DNA from 2 places in the Bradyrhizobium sp. CCBAU 45389 genome. Region 2 is predicted to be linked to the other one. Evidence: riboswitches for the same ligand, from Rfam matches in the RefSeq annotation. Region 2 holds a riboswitch; the other holds the start of a gene.
What was found. Region 2 has a riboswitch for S-adenosylmethionine ahead of metX (homoserine O-acetyltransferase MetX). Riboswitches for the same ligand answer to the same signal wherever they lie in the genome.

Region 1 (8,052 bases), on a different contig from region 2:
GGACCGGTAAACTCATTTAACGTCGCGATTTGGATGAGGGTTTTTTAGCCCCGATGACCATTGCCGACCAAGTGACGGGATCGACCATCGCGGGAACCGCCAAGCCTGCGGAGCCGCGCGCGGCCGCCATCTCGCTGCCCGCCATCGGCGAGCGCGAGCTTCGGCTCGACCTGTTCCGCGGGCTGGCGCTGTGGCTGATCTTCATCGACCATCTGCCGCCGAGCCTGCTGACCTGGTTCACGATCCGCAATTACGGCTTCAGCGACGCCACCGAGATCTTCATCTTCATCTCCGGCTACACCGCCGCCTTTGTCTACGGCCGCGCGATGCTGGAGGGCGGCGTCGTCATCGCCACCGCGCGCATCCTGCGGCGGGTCTGGCAGATCTACGTCGCCCACGTCTTCCTGTTCACGATCTTCCTCGCCGAGATCTCCTATGTGGCGACCAGATTCGAGAACCCGCTCTACACCGAAGAGATGGGGATCATGGACTTCCTCAAGCAGCCCGACGTCACCATCGTGCAGGCGCTGCTGCTGCGCTTCCGTCCCGTCAACATGGACGTGCTGCCGCTGTACATCGTGTTGATGCTGGCGCTGCCCGTGATCCTGTGGTCGATGAAATGGAAGCCCGACGTCACGCTCGGCCTTTCCGTCTTGCTCTACGCGGTGACCTGGGAATACGACCTCTACTTCTCCGCCTATCCGAACGGCTTCTGGGCCTTCAATCCGCTGGCCTGGCAATTGCTTTTCGTCTTCGGTGCATGGTGTGCGCTCGGAGGTGCGCGGCGCATGTCGCGTATTTTAGCGTCCCCGGTAACGATGTGGATCGCGATCGCCTATATCGTGGCGGCGTTCTACGTGACGCTGACCTGGTATCTGCCGCAGCTGTCCCATCTGATGCCGAAGCGGCTCGAGCAGTGGATGTATCCGATCGACAAGACCGATCTCGACGTTCTGCGCTTCACCCATTTCCTGGCGCTGGCCGCGCTCACCGTGCGCTTCCTGCCGCGGGACTGGCCGGGCCTGAAATCGCCGTGGCTGCGGCCGCTGATCCTGTGCGGCCAGCATTCCCTAGAGATATTCTGCCTCGGCGTCTTCCTCGCCTTCGCCGGCCATTTCATCCTGGCCGAGGTCTCCGGCGGCGCCGCCATGCATGCGCTGATTAGTCTCTCCGGAATCCTGATCATGTGGGGCGTTGCATGGGTGATTTCGTGGTACAAGCGCGTGGCTGACAAAAGCGGTGCGAAAACCAAAAACGCCGTCGGCAACGCCGATCTGGCGGGAGGGGGCTGATGAAGGCGAGGGTTCTCCTGAGCCTGATCCTGCTATGCGGTGGCCTCGCCGCGCCCCAGGCGCGCGCGGGCGATGCTGCGCCTGCCGCTGCGACCGTGCCCGCGGCCTGCGAATTGCCGTCCTATCTGCTCACCAGTGAAAGCCAGCTTCCCAAGGTCGCCGATGCCGTCAAGGCGGGCAAGCCGCTTGAAATCCTGGTCATCGGCAGCCGCTCAACCGCGATTCCGGCCTCGGAGGATGCGTCCTATCCGGCGCGCATGCAGGCCATCCTGAAGGACAAGCTGCCGCCTTCGGAGGCCGTGCACGTCTCCGTAGAAATACAGAGCAAGAAAACGGCAGAGGAGGCGGCCGCCACCTTCGTTAAGCTGATGGAAGCAAAAAGGCCTACTTTGGTCATCTGGCAGACCGGGACCGTGGATGCTATCCGAGCCATCGATCCCGACGATTTTCGCGGCGCTGTGACCGAAGGGGTTGCCGCGCTGCAAAATGCAGGGGCTGACGTCGTGTTGATGAACTTGCAGTACAGCCCGCGCACAGAGACCATGATCTCGGTGCCGCCCTATCTCGACAATATGCGGGTGGTGGCGCAGGAGCACGACATCCCGCTATTCGACCGTTTCGCGATCATGCGGCAGTGGAATGATCAGGGTCAGTTCGACCTGTTCAGCCCGTCCCGCGGGCCAGAGCTGGCGAAACAGGTCCATGATTGCCTTGGCCGGGCGTTGGCACAATTCGTGTTTGACGCAGCCCATCTGGGGCCGGCCCAGCAGCAAAATTGAGGTCTAGCGTTAATGAGTTCTTTTTGCCCTTTTTTCCCGGCGGCACGGCTGGCTGTATCAGCAGCGGCAGCGCTGCTGTTGCTGACGCCGATGTCGCAGTCGCGCGCGCAGGTGCAAGCCGCGCCGGCGACGCAAGCGCCGGCGCAAACCGCTAATCCCGCTCCCGCATCGCCCGCCCAGACCACGGTCGCCGTGACGTCCCCCGAGCAGCGCGGCATCACCGCGCGCGCCATCGACAAGGTGAAGCAGGTCGCGAAGTCCGCCGGCGACATCTTCAGTCGCGTGCCCTGCCTGCCGCCGAAGGGCGGCTCGAAGACGATGGGCTCGCTGCCGCATGTCGCCGCCAAGCTCGTCGCCGGCAAGCCCGTCGTGATCGTCGCGTTCGGCTCGTCGTCGACCGCCGGCTATGGTGCGAGCTCCCCCGATTTCAACTATCCGAACCGTCTCGCCGCGCAGCTGCGCCGGCACTATCCGAGCGCCGACATCACCGTCGTCAATGCCGGCGTCGGCGGCGAGGACGCGCCCGAGATGATGAAGCGTCTTCAGACGCAGGTGATCGACGTGCATCCGGACATGGTGATCTGGCAGGTCGGCACCAACGCCGTGCTGCGCAATCTCGATCCCGGCGACACCGCAAAACTGGTCGAGGAGGGCATCTCCCACATCCAGGCCGCTGGCGGCGCCGACATCGTGCTGGTCGATCCGCAATATTCGCCGGCCGTCAACCAGCGCAAGGAGAGCGCCGGCAAGATGGTCAAGCTGCTCGGCAAGGTCGCCGAGCTGCGCCACGTCGGTATCTTCCCGCGTTTCGAGGTGATGCGCGACTGGCACGAGAACCAATCGATCCCGGTCGAGAGCTTCGTCATCGCCGACGGCCTGCACATGAACGATTGGGGCTATGCCTGCTTCGCCCAGCTCCTCGGTGACGACATCATCCGCTCCGTCGGCCAGATCAAGCTAGGGGTGAACGTGCCGACGGATGTGAGGACGTATCGGCCGATGTAGCTCTGCTTTACCCTCCCCTGGAGGGGGAGGGTCGATCGCGCGCAGCGCGAGCGGGGTGGGGTGATCTCTCCATTCGGGCCGTGCCTTGGGCAAAGGCGCGCTCTTCGCGCGCCGTGCCCACTATCTATCGGCATTGAGATCGTGATTGGTGGGCACGCTTCGCTTTGCCCACCCTACGAGACCTCGATCGCCTCACGCCTTCTCCAGCGCCGCCGTCAGATCCTCGATCAGATCGTCCGCATGCTCCAGCCCCGCCGAGAAGCGGATGAATCCCTCGCTGATGCCGAGCGCGGCGCGGTCTTCCGGCTTGAGGCGCTGATGCGTCGTGGTGGCCGGATGCGTGACGAGGCTCTTGGCGTCGCCGAGATTGTTCGAGATCTTCGCAAGCTTCAGCTCGTTGAGCACGCGGAACGCCGCCGCCTTGCCGCCCTTCACCTCGAAGCCGACCAGCGTCGAGCCGCCGCGCATCTGCTTCTTCACGAGAGCCGCCTGCGGGTGATCGGCGCGGCCGGGATAGACCAGCCGCGATATCTTCGGATGGCTCGCCAGCACCTCGGCGATACGCGCGGCGGTGTCGGTCTGCGCGCGCACGCGCACGCCCAGCGTCTCCAGGCCCTTGAGCAGGACCCAGGCGTTGAACGGCGAGATCGAGGGGCCGGTCTGGCGCATGAAATTGTGGAGGTGCTCGGAGATGAAGGCTTCCGAGGACAGGATGATGCCGCCCAGACACCGGCCCTGGCCGTCGATGTGCTTGGTCGCGGAGTAGACGACGACGTCGGCCCCGAGCGCGAGCGGGCTCTGCCAGATCGGCGTCGCGAACACGTTGTCGACCACGAGCCGCGCGCCGCCGCTGTGCGCGATCTCGGCAATGAAGGGGATGTCGAGCACATCGAGCGTCGGATTGGTCGGGCTCTCCAGGAAGAACGTCTTGGTGTTGGGCCTCAGCGCGCGCTGCCACTGGTCGAGATCGAGCCCGTCCACCAGCGTGGTCTCGATGCCGTAGCGCGGGAGCAGATCCTGAATCACGTAGAGGCACGAGCCGAACAGGGCGCGCGAGGCGACCACGTGATCGCCGGCTTTCAGCGGCGCCAGGATCGCGGTCGTCACCGCGGCCATGCCGGTTGCCGCCGAGCGGGCGGCTTCGGCGCCTTCGAGCTCGATCATGCGGCGCTCGAACATCGCAATGGTCGGGTTCGAATAACGCGAATAGATAAAGCCGGGGTCCTCGCCCTTGAACCGCGCCTCGCACTCCTCGGCGCTGTTGTAGACATAGCCCTGCGTCAGGAACAGCGCCTCCGACGTCTCGCCATATTGCGAGCGCAGGGTGCCGGAATGGACCAGGCGGGTTTCGGGGCGGTAAGCAGCAGGCGACTTCGACATAGGACCCTCCGACATGACCGTTTCGTCGAAAACGGTCACAAAAAAACCGGCCTGGACAAAACCACGGGCCGGGATCACAGAGGTCCCCGGCCTGTTTAGCGACTTATTTAACGTGGCTGCAAGCCGGCCGGCTCAAATCACCACGGGATAAGTGATGCTCATATTCCGCAATGGCCTTTCCGTCAAGGCGTCCATCGGATAGCCGTAAAAGGCTAGTATTTCCTGCATGTCCGGATGCGTTTGACCCCTGATGAGGACCCCCGGTTGAGCTTTTCGATCGCCGCCGACGCCAATGGTATCCTGCCCGACCGCATGATCGCGGCGATGGCGGAGGCAGGTCTCATCCTGCCCGCATACGATTTCGTCGAAAGCCAGATCCAGCCGGCGAGCCTCGACCTGCGCCTCGGCGACATCGCCTATCGCGTCCGCGCCAGCTTCCTGCCCGGCCCCGGCGCCACCGTCGCCGAGCGCATCGACGAATTGAAGCTGCACGAGTTCAGCCTCGCCGACGGCGCGGTGCTGGAGACCAACTGCGTCTACATCGTGCCGCTGCTCGAGAGCCTCGCGCTGCCGCCGGAAATCGTCGCGGCGGCGAACCCGAAAAGCTCGACCGGCCGCCTCGACGTCTTCACCCGCGTCATCGCCGACGGCACCCGCCGCTTCGACATGATCGGCGCCGGCTATCACGGCCCGCTCTATGCCGAGATCAGCCCGAAGACGTTTCCGGTGCTGGTGCGCGAGGGCTCGCGCCTGTCGCAGGTGCGCTTCCGCACTGGGGACGCCATCCTCAACGCCGACGAGCTCGATGGCTTGCATGCCGCCGAGCGTCTCGTCGACATCGACGATGCCGATCTCTCCGGCGGCGTCGCCGTCTCCGTCGATCTCTCGGGCGAGAAAGCCAATGGCTTCGTCGGTTATCGCGCCAAGCGCCACACCGGCGTCGTCGACGTCGATCGCCGTGCCGGCTACGCGGTGGAAGATTTCTGGGAGCCGATCGCGGCCCGTCCCGACGGCAGCCTGATCCTCGATCCCGGCGAGTTCTACATTCTCGCCTCCAAGGAAGCCGTGCAGGTGCCGCCTGATTACGCCGCGGAGATGGTGCCGTTCGATCCCTTGGTCGGCGAATTCCGCGTGCACTATGCCGGCTTCTTCGATCCCGGCTTCGGCTATGCCGGCGCCGGCGGGCAGGGCGCGCGCGCCGTGCTGGAGGTGCGCTCGCGCGAAGTGCCGTTCATCCTCGAGCACGGCCAGATTGTCGGCCGTCTCGTCTATGAAAAGATGCTGGCGCGCCCCGACGCGATGTACGGCCAGCGCATCGGTTCCAACTACCAGGCGCAGGGCCTCAAACTATCGAAGCATTTTCGGGTGTAGCCCGATCCTGTAGCCCGGATGGAGCGCAAGCGTAATCCGGGACTCTCTCGCTTGTGGGATCGATCCCGGATTACGCTTCGCTCCATCCGGGCTACATTCGGGCGAGGTGGCGAGATGACCGATCAATCCCAACTCGACGCAAACATCCTCAACGACGTCGCGGACGCACTGATCTGTTCGGATCGCTCCGGCACGATCACGCGGTGGAATCGCGCCTCGACAGCGCTGTTCGGCTTCACCGCCGATGAAGCGCTCGGCCAGAATCTCGATCTGATCATTCCCGAGCATCTCCGCGCCGCGCACTGGAAGGGTTTCGAGGCCGCACTCGCGAGCGGCACGATGAAGCTTGCAGGTAAGCCGACGCTGACCCGCGCGCTGCACAAGAGCGGCCGCAAGCTCTACATCGAGATGACGTTCGCGCTGGTGCGCGACATTGATGGCGCAATACAGGGATCGGTGGCGATGGCCCGCGACGTCACCGAACGCGTCGAGCGCGAGCGTGCTGCTAGAGCATGATCCGGAAAAGTGTGCAGCGGTTTTCCGAAAAGATCATGCTCAAACAATAACCTAAAGCGCGATGATGATTCGTCCCAATCTCATCGCGCTTTAGGCCTGCGCAAAATTCGTGATGCGGAATTGCCGGGGCCCCGTGCAGGGGCCCTTGCACGCAGGTCAGGTTGCCTGTCACCGGACGCAGTGACACACTCGATCGCAACAACGATCGGGAGTGAACATGACCACGCCAGCGGACACCGCGCAGGAAGCCCAATGGAAGCGCTGGCGCGCGGTCGCTGATCTCTATCACGCCTATTTCACCGGCCTCATCCTCACCGTCGTCACGCGCCGCGGCACGGCGGATGCGGCCGAATTCGTCTTTCGCGTGTTCCGCCGCCAGCAGCAGGAGCGCTTCCTGCCAGGGCTCAAGAAGCTCGGCATCGACCATCTGCCGCCGGCGGTGGCTGCAGCGCAATATCACTATCTCTCCAACTGGATCGGCGGCGTGCATGTCGAGTGCATGTACGAGAGCGACCGCAAAGCCTGGATCCGCTATCCGCCGCCGCGCTGGATCTGGAAGGGTACCGCGATCTGCGGCGTGCCGGGCGAGGTCTCGCGCGCGATGCTGCGCGGCTGGCACGCCAACAACGGCGCAGCCCTCGGCGATCTCCGCCTCGGCTTCGTCTGCACCAAGCAGAGCGTCGACGGCCAGGACGGGCTCGAAGGTTACTATCACCAGTACGGCCACCCGCTTGAGCTCGATCAGCGCCTCGTGTTCGCGCGGCATCTGGAGGCGCCGATGTTCGACGCTGCGACCGCGCCGGCATTGCCGGTCGCGAGCTGGCCGAAGCCGCGGCTGGAAAAAGCCTATCGCAACTACGCGATGGAATATGTCCGCACCGCCGCGCCCGTGATGGTGCAGCTGTTCGGCCCGGAGGATGCCGGCTATCTGCTGCGCCTCACCGGCAAGCTGATCGGGATGCAATATTTCGACGAGGTTGCAGCGGCGCTGTCGATGACCCGCGGCGGCGCATGCGAGTTCGCATCGTTCCTCAACGCGCTGTTCGCCGCGCAGGATGACGCAGCCGAGATGGCGCAGTCCGAAGGCGGGTTCGAGCTCCGCCAGCAGAGCTGGAAGCTGATGGACGACGTCGCCGACTATCACCGCGCCTGTGCCAAGGTGCTGGAGGGATTGTTCGAAGGGCTCGCCGCAGGTTGCGGCCGACACATCGGCGTGCAGATGCGTCCGAGCGCGGGCGGCCGCCCGCCGCTGGTCTGGACGATCGGCTAATTCCACCCGTTGGAATGCGCTGCCGCAGGGCACGCCTGCATCAGGCGCAGGAGGAATCGGCAATCGCCGTGCTAACAAGCCCCTGCCGCGCCTTTCGCGCGAACGAAGCCATTGGCACACCAAATGATTGCCGCGCCGCAAATGGCGCCTGCGTCCGGGAGAGGACATGTCCGACATCGCCGAGATCCCGGTCGATGAGCAAGAGCGCCCGCTGCCGCCGCCGCCGCGTCCCGTGCGGAGCGCGCTGACCGACGGGCCGATCCTGCGCACGCTGCTCGGACTCGCCTGGCCGAACGTGATCGCGCTGTCGGCCGGCACCTGTACCGTGATCGCGGAGACCTCCTATATCGGCCGGCTCGGCGTCGAGGCGCTGGCCGCGATGGCGCTGGTGTTTCCGACAGTGATCCTGACCATGACGATGTCGGGCGGCGCTATGGGC
Region 2 (8,052 bases):
CGGGCGCGCCGCCATCGAGAGCTATTTCACCGAGAACTTCCAGCCGGAGCTGAAGGGGCCGCCGAAGGTGCTCTCGGGCCGCGATCACAGCTTTTCCGACGTCGCCCGCAAGGTGGTGTCGATCATCAATCTCGACAGCGTCCGCGCCATCGAGGCCATGCTCGGCGGCACTGCCGTCCACCCGCTGCGCTTCCGCGGCAATCTTTACGTGAAAGGCTGGCCGGCCTGGTCCGAGTTCGACCTCGTCGGCCAGACGCTCGCGATCGGCGAGGCCCGGCTCAAGGTGGTCAAGCGCATCGTGCGCTGTCCGGCGACCAATGTGGACCCGGTGACGGCAAAGCGCGATCTCGAGATCCCGCCGACGCTCTCCCGCCATCTCGGCCATATGGACTGCGGCATCTATGCCGAGGTCATTGCCGATGGTGAGATCGGGGTGGGCGATGCGGTTGCGGTGGAGCAGCCCAAGCTGATGTGAGCGGCGCCTGCTACATAAGCGGCCGAAAAATCGGCTGGCCGTTTTTCAGCCGATCGAGGAAGTCCTGCGGATCGACGGACTCGCCGTTTCCAAAGCTCAGCCTGTGCAACGACGCATCGCGGTCATGCCGTGGCTCGATCGCCTCGGCCGCAGCCGCGGTGTATCCGATCGGCAGGCAATAGCCGTCGCCATATTCCATCTCCGCGCGGCCCCCGACCTCGGCCCAGATGTCGATGCCGTGATAAAAATAGGTCCGGAGATGTCCCGTCACCATGAGGGCCGAATCTTCGAACGAATTGACGATGATCTCGTCGGCCTCGAGGTTGCCGTCGATCATGACGCACTTGCCGTAAGCATTTGCAAATGCGCTGCAGGCAACGTTGCCCAGCACGATGAAACAGCCGCACTCCGCACCATCCTCTCCGAGATCGAGGAGGCCGTCCGCCGAGAGATCGCCGAGCACGAGCATGTTGACCGCCGAGGCCGGCAGCGCACCTGGCACGGACAGCGAGCCGTGATGCACGGCGCAGTCGCCTCCCGGCGCGAAAAACTCGTAACGCGCCAGCACGCGCCGAAACCTTGCCGAACCGCGTCCCTCCAGCAGTGCGTAGAACTCCGCCGCCGTCACCTTCGCGAATGCCATGATCCTCTGCCGCTCCGGGCCGAAGGTTCGGCCAGTGCTAGCTTCGTCGCACCGCAGCGGCAAAAGGTTCGTGGCGCAGCTGACAGCCTCGCACATGTGAGCACGAGGCTGTCAACCAGTGAACTTCGTAGGGTGGGTTAGCCGAAGGCGTAACCCACCACTGTCTATCTCCGCAGAAAGAGAAGAGGTGGGTTACGCCAGCGGACCGCGCTTCGCGCAACCGCTAGCTAACCCACCCTACGCACCTCGCCTCAGTTCGGCATCACATACGCATAGATCCGGCCGCGCGAGACCGGCGCTTCGCGGACGCGGTTGCCGTTGTTGCCGGAGATCATGATCGGATTGCCCTGCGCGTCGATGCCGGTGATGATGCCGACATGACCGCCGCGGCGACCGCGCGACATCACTGCGATGGCGCCGACCTGCGGGCCAGAGACGCGCGTGCCGTAATGCGCGAACGAGCTGGCCATGTCGGAGCCGGTGCCACGATGGCCGCTGTGCTCCAGCACCATGTTCATGAAGCGCGCGCACCACAGGCTGCCGCGCCCGGTCGGATTGCCACCGAGATAACGGCGTGCCTCGGACACGAGGCCCGAGCCGCCACCGAAGCCGCCGCTCGCAGCCATGCCGTTATTGCCCATGCCGCCGCTGTTGGCGTTCGGATCATAGCTGGCCTGGGTGTCGGCGAAGCCGCCCGCCTGCAACTGCGCCGCGCTGCGCTCGAAGCGCGAGCTGCGTGCATGATGGCGGGAGTGATGATGTCTGGCGTGGTGCACGTGAGTGTGCCGCTCTGCGCTATGACGATGATGCGGCCGTGCCGAGGCCGGAGAAACGAATGCGGCGACCGCCGCGAAGAAGACCGCCAGCGCGACAACACAACGCGACAGGCGGAACGCAAACAACTCAAACATTCTTCATCCTTCGTTGACACCCCTCTTTCCCGCCGGCCCGTGCGGTGGCCGACATCCGCCGGGGCGTAAAGCTTCCGGATGTGGCGAGAAAAAGACGCAACGTCGGCGAATAGCTGCGATGATTTTGCGCCGGTGCTGGTTTGAAGCTGCCGCATTGCAGACAACAGCATTAACTGCGATCCTGAAAAGGCGGCTTGAAGAGAGGGAAACAGTTAATGCCCCACGCCACGACATGGGATGACGTCCGCATCTATTTCGAAGAGGTGGGCCAGGGAACGCCGATTATTTTTCTGCACGAGTTCGCGGCCGACTACAGCAATTGGGAGCCGCAGATGCGCTACTTCTCGCGCGGCCACCGTTGCATCACCTATTCGGCGCGCGGCTACACCCCGTCGGACGTGCCTGATGGCGAGGTCTACACCTACACGCATTTCTACACCGATGCGCTCGCCGTGCTCGACCATCTCAAGATCGAGCGCGCGCATCTCGTAGGCCTCTCGATGGGCGCCTACTCCTCGCTGCAGATCGGCCTGAACGCGCCGCATCGCGCGCTGTCGATGACGCTGGCCGGCGTCGGCTCCGGTTCGGAGCTCGAAAATCTCGACGCCTGGCGCAAGCAGTGCCGCGCCAATGCCGAGCAGTTCGAGACGCTGGGCTCAGCCGAGGTCGCCAAGGTCACGCGCGAGGCGCCGAGCCGGATTCCCTTCCTGGTGAAGGATCCGCGCGGCCACGCCGATTTCTATGCCGCGCTGGCGCGGCACGATGCGAAGGGGTCGGCCAACACGATGCGCGGCTTCCAGGGCGGCCGTCCCTCGATCTACACGCTGACGGATGCGATCAGGAAGGCATCCACGCCCGCGCTGATCATCTGCGGCGACGAGGACGATCCTTGCGTCGGAGCCAGCCTGTTCCTGAAGAAGCATCTGCCGGCCGCAGGGCTCGCGATGTTTCCGAAATCGGGCCACGTGCTCAATCTCGAGGAGCCCGCGCTGTTCAACGCGAGCGTGGAGCGGTTCGTGACGCTGGTGGAAGCCGGCCGCTGGCCGGTGCGTGATCCCAGGTCGCTGGCGGCGCATTAGAGCGAAGGCGCCGCCAAACGCTCCGTCTCGTAGCCCGGATGGAGCGCTAGCGTAATCCGGGATTCTCGAGCGCGGTGCGACCTGCCCCGGATTGCGCTCCGCTCCATCCGGGCTACGGGAAACTACTTCCCCTCACCCCGGCTCAGCAGAAACACGCCCTGCTCGCCGAACATGTTCCACACCCACCAGGGCAGGTTCAGCGGGACCGGGCGGCCATAGAGATCGAGCGCCACCGAGCGCTCCATCTTGACGTTGATCGCGTCGCAGAGCTCGACGAAATCCTTGATGGTGCAGAAGTGGATATTGGCGGTGTCGTACCAGGTCGCGGGCAGGTTCTCCGTGCGCGGCATGTGGCCGCCGATCAGGAGCTGCAGTCGCATCTTCCAGAAGCCGAAATTCGGGAACGACACGATGGCGCGGCGGCCGATGCGCAGCAGATTCTCCAGCACGACCTTCGGCTGCCGCGTCGCCTGCAGCGTCTGCGACAGGATCACGTAGTCGAAGGCATCATCGGGATAGTTGACGAGGTCGGTGTCGGCGTCGCCCTGCACCACCGCGAGGCCCTTGGCGACGCAGCGGTTGACGCCCTCGCGCGACAGCTCGATGCCGCGGCCGTCGATGCCGCGGGCCTCGAGCAGCTGAAGCAGGTCGCCGTCGCCGCAGCCGACGTCGAGCACTTTCGAGCCCGGCTTGACCATCTCGGCCATCAGCAGATGGTCGGCGCGAGCCTGGCCGGACTGCCCGGCCGCAACGCCGCCCAGCGGCAGCACTTCCTGCACCGACATCCTAGCTACCCCCGCCATTCAGTCCGCGCGCCTTGCCGGCCGATTGCAGGAAGGCGCGGGAGATGTCGAAAAACTCAGGCACGTCGAGCAGGAAGGCGTCGTGGCCGCGATCGGTCTCGATCTCGGCAAACGACACCCGCGCGCTCGAGGCGTTCAGCGCATGCACCAGCGCGCGCGATTCCGAGGTCGGAAACAGCCAGTCGCTGGTGAAGGAGACGACGCAGAAACGGGTCTGGATGCCGGCGAACGCCTTCGCCAGCACGCCGTCATGGTCGGCGGCGATGTCGAAATAGTCCATCGCGCGCGTCAGATAGAGATAGGCGTTGGCGTCGAAGCGCTCGACGAAGGACGAACCCTGGTAGCGCAGATAGGACTCGACCTGGAAGTCGGCGTCGAACGAGAAGGTCGGCAGCTCGCGATCCTGCATGCGCCGGCCGAACTTCCGGTGCAGCGCGGCGTCGGAGAGATAGGTGATGTGCGCCGCCATCCGCGCCACCGCGAGGCCGCGATGCGGATGGATGCCGCGGTCGGCATAGCCGCCGTTGTGCCAGTCGGGATCGGCCATCACGGCCTGGCGGCCGAGCTCGTGGAACGCGATGTTCTGCGCCGAATGCCGCGTCGAGCAGGCGATCGCCAGCGCGGAGAACACGCGCTCGGGATAGGCCGCAGTCCATTGCAGCACCTGCATGCCGCCCATCGAGCCACCGACCACGGCAAACAGCGTGTCGATGCCGAGCCGGTCGATCAGCATCGCCTGCGCGCGCACCATGTCCGGAATGGTGATGACGGGGAATTCCAGCCCCCACACCTTGCCGGTGGCGGGATTGATCGAGGCGGGCCCGGTCGAGCCCATGCAGCCGCCGATCACGTTGGAGCAGATGATGAAGTACCTGTCGGGATCGAGCGGCCGGCCCGGGCCGACCAGGGTCTCCCACCAGCCGGGCTTGCCGGTGACGGGATGCACATTGGCGACGTGCTGGTCGCCGGTCAGCGCATGACAGATCAGGATCGCGTTGGAGCGATCGGCGTTGAGCTCACCATAGGTCTGGTAGGCGATCTGGAACGGGGCGAGATCGACGCCGCAATCGAGCGGCAACGGCTGCTCGGTGCCGAAATGCGCGATGAGCGAGCTCGGATGATCCACTTCGTGCGACCGATCGTCGGCACTGATCGCGGGGCTCGGAATCGACTTGACGCCAACCATCTGACCATCGACCTCGTTTGCGATCGGACTTCAGACCGCATTGACATCAGGCCATGAAAAACCCGGCCTGAACGATAGGTTCGGCCGGGATCGGAAGCGTCCCCGGCCTGTTTAGCGAGTTTTTTAACGTGGCTGCAAGCCGGCCGGCTCAAATGACCACGGAACAGGCAAAAACCTACCGGCTTGGACGGTTTTCGTCAAGTCGCGGCCCGGATGAGCCAAATTCGTCCCCTGGCGCGTCAGCCGAAAGGGCCGTCATTTCTCTTTGCTTTCGCGGCCCTGACTGCCTAATCAAGACATCGATCGCAGCGGACCGGCTCGGCTGGCCCGCATTGGAACGCCTCTCAACAGTCCTGTCAGATATGTCCCAACGTCCGCCCGCGCCACCATCATTGCAGGAATTGCGCAAGGAAATCGATGCGATCGACGAGGGCATGCATCGCCTGCTGATGCAGCGCGGCGACATCATCGACCGCCTGATCCAGGTGAAGCAGACCCAGGAGGTCGGCTCGGCGTTCCGCCCCGCGCGCGAGGCCTCCATGATGCGCGAGATCGTGCAGCGTCATCGCGGCATCCTGCCGCTCGACACCGTCGAGAGCATCTGGCGCGTCATCATCTCGACCTTCACCTATGTGCAGGCGCCGTTCTCCGTGCATGCCGACATCTCGGTGAGCGAGCCCGCGATGCGCGATTCCGTGCGCTTCCATTTCGGCTTCACGGTGCCCTACGTCGCGCATTTCAGCGCGCAGGCCGCGGTCGAGGCGGTGGCGAAATCCAAGGGCGACCTGGCGCTGGTCTCGGCAACGTCCAGCCGCACGCCGTGGTGGCTGGAATTGGAAGCACAAGGCGCGCCGAAGATCATCGCGCGCATGCCCTTCGTCGAGCGCGCCGACCATCCGGCGTCACTGCCCGTGTTCGCGATCTCACGCGTCGCCGACAGCGCCGTGGTGACGGAGGTCGAGACCTTCAGCGTGCGGGTCTCCGGGTGGAACGCCGAGGTCGCGCGGGCGCTGTCGCCGCTTGCCGACATCGTGGCGGTGCCCGATACCGCCTTCGACGGCGCGGCGCTGCTGGTCTCGGTCACGAGCGACACCAGCATCGACAAGATCAGGGCTGCCCTGATCGAAGCGGGGGCCTCGGTGCGCTCCACGGCCCTCGTCGGCAGCCACGCAACGCGCTATACGGTGGCCCCGACCGGGTCGAAATCGTAAATCGCGTACCGCCTAAAGCCTATCCGGAGTTGAAGATGTCCCGCCCCGTGCCGAACCCCGGCATTCTCGATATTGCGCCCTACACGCCCGGCAAGACCCCGGTGCCGGAGCCGGGCCGCAAGGTGTTCAAGCTCTCGGCCAACGAGACGCCGTTCGGGCCCTCGCCCAAGGCGATCGAAGCCTTCAAGAATGTGGCGGATCATCTGGAAGACTATCCGGAGGGCACCTCGCGCGTGCTGCGCGAAGCGATCGGCCGTTCGTTCGGGCTCGATCCGAACCGCATCATCTGCGGCGCGGGTTCGGACGAGATCCTCAACCTGCTCGCCCACACCTATCTCGGCCAGGGCGACGAGGCGATCTCCACCACCCACGGCTTCCTGGTCTATCCGATAGCGACCATGGCGGTCGCCGCCAAAAACGTGATCGCGGAGGAAACCAACCTCACCTGCAACGTCGACGCCATCCTGAAGGCGGTGACGCCGAAGACGAAGCTGGTCTGGCTCGCCAACCCCAACAATCCGACCGGCACCTACATCCCGTTCGACGAGGTCAAGCGGCTGCGCGCCGGCCTGCCCTCGCACGTGCTGCTGGTGCTGGATGCCGCCTATTGCGACTACGTCTCGCGCAACGATTACGAGATGGGGATCGAGCTCGTCGCCACCACCGAGAACACGGTGGTGACGCACACCTTCTCCAAGATCCACGGCCTTGCCGCGCTGCGCATCGGCTGGATGTTCGGGCCTGAGCACATCATCGACGCGGTCAACCGTATCCGCGGTCCCTTCAACGTGTCGACGCCGGCGATGTATGCCGCGGTCGCCGCGATCGAGGACACCGCGCATCAGGCGATGTCGAAGCAGTTCACCGAAACCTGGCGCAACTGGCTCACCGAGGAGATCACCAGGCTCGGCCTGAAGGTGACGCCGAGCGTTGCCAATTTCGTGCTGATCCACTTCCCGACCGACAAGGGCAGGACCTCAGACGATGCCGACGCCTTCCTCACCAAACGCGGCCTCGTGCTGCGCGCGCTGAAGAATTACGGCCTGCCGCATTCCCTGCGCATGACCATCGGCACTGAAGAGGCCAACCGCCTCGTCGTCGATGCCTTGCGCGACTTCGTGGCCGGCAAATGAGCGTGAACCCGCACTTCCAGCGCGTCGCCCTGATCGGCTTCGGCCTGATCGGCGGCTCGATCGCGCGCGCTGCGAAGCTCCAGGGCCTGGCTTCCGAGATCGTCACCACCGCGCGCTCGGAGAAGACGCGCGCGCGGGTGATCGAGCTCGGCATTGTCGACCAGGTGGTGGCGACCAATGCGGAAGCGGTGAAGGACGCCGACCTCGTCATCCTCTGCATTCCCGTCGGGGCCTACGGACCGGTGGCGCAGGAGATCGCGCCGCATCTGAAGCCCGGCGCGATCATCTCCGACGTCGGCTCGGTGAAGGGCGCCATCGTCAGGGACATGGCACCGCACCTGCCGAAGACGGTCCATTTCGTGCCGGCGCATCCGGTCGCGGGCACCGAGCATTCGGGCCCCGATTCCGGCTTCGCCGAGCTCTTCATCAACCGCTGGTGCATCCTGACGCCGCCGGAGGGCACCGACACGGAGGCCGTCGCTCACTTGCGCGCCTTCTGGGCGGCGATGGGCGCCAAGGTCGAGGTGATGACGCCGGATCACCATGATCTGGTGCTCGCGATCACCAGCCATCTGCCGCATCTGATCGCCTACACCATCGTCGGTACCGCC

Region 1: linked by a shared signal. The riboswitch ahead of XH79_RS08935 (O-succinylhomoserine sulfhydrylase) and the one ahead of metX (homoserine O-acetyltransferase MetX) in region 2 are both predicted to bind S-adenosylmethionine.

What each region holds. Positions count from the first base shown of each region.
Region 1 covers NZ_LBIY01000073.1:26,684-34,735, forward strand. The annotation lists gene XH79_RS08920 (OpgC domain-containing protein) at 54-1,292, shown strand; gene XH79_RS08925 (SGNH/GDSL hydrolase family protein) at 1,292-2,071, shown strand; gene XH79_RS08930 (SGNH/GDSL hydrolase family protein) at 2,084-3,076, shown strand; gene XH79_RS08935 (O-succinylhomoserine sulfhydrylase) at 3,269-4,456, opposite strand; SAM riboswitch at 4,531-4,610, opposite strand; gene XH79_RS08940 (2'-deoxycytidine 5'-triphosphate deaminase) at 4,721-5,827, shown strand; gene XH79_RS08945 (PAS domain-containing protein) at 5,942-6,343, shown strand; gene XH79_RS08950 (hypothetical protein) at 6,561-7,613, shown strand; gene XH79_RS08955 (MATE family efflux transporter) at 7,780-8,052, shown strand, end outside.
Region 2 covers NZ_LBIY01000086.1:64,595-72,646, reverse strand. The annotation lists gene XH79_RS16360 (MOSC domain-containing protein) at 1-475, shown strand, start outside; gene XH79_RS16355 (hypothetical protein) at 486-1,118, opposite strand; gene XH79_RS16350 (TIGR02594 family protein) at 1,370-2,029, opposite strand; gene XH79_RS16345 (alpha/beta fold hydrolase) at 2,245-3,108, shown strand; gene metW (methionine biosynthesis protein MetW) at 3,231-3,893, opposite strand; gene metX (homoserine O-acetyltransferase MetX) at 3,895-5,097, opposite strand; SAM riboswitch at 5,188-5,267, opposite strand; gene XH79_RS16330 (chorismate mutase) at 5,460-6,308, shown strand; gene XH79_RS16325 (pyridoxal phosphate-dependent aminotransferase) at 6,344-7,441, shown strand; gene XH79_RS16320 (prephenate/arogenate dehydrogenase family protein) at 7,438-8,052, shown strand, end outside.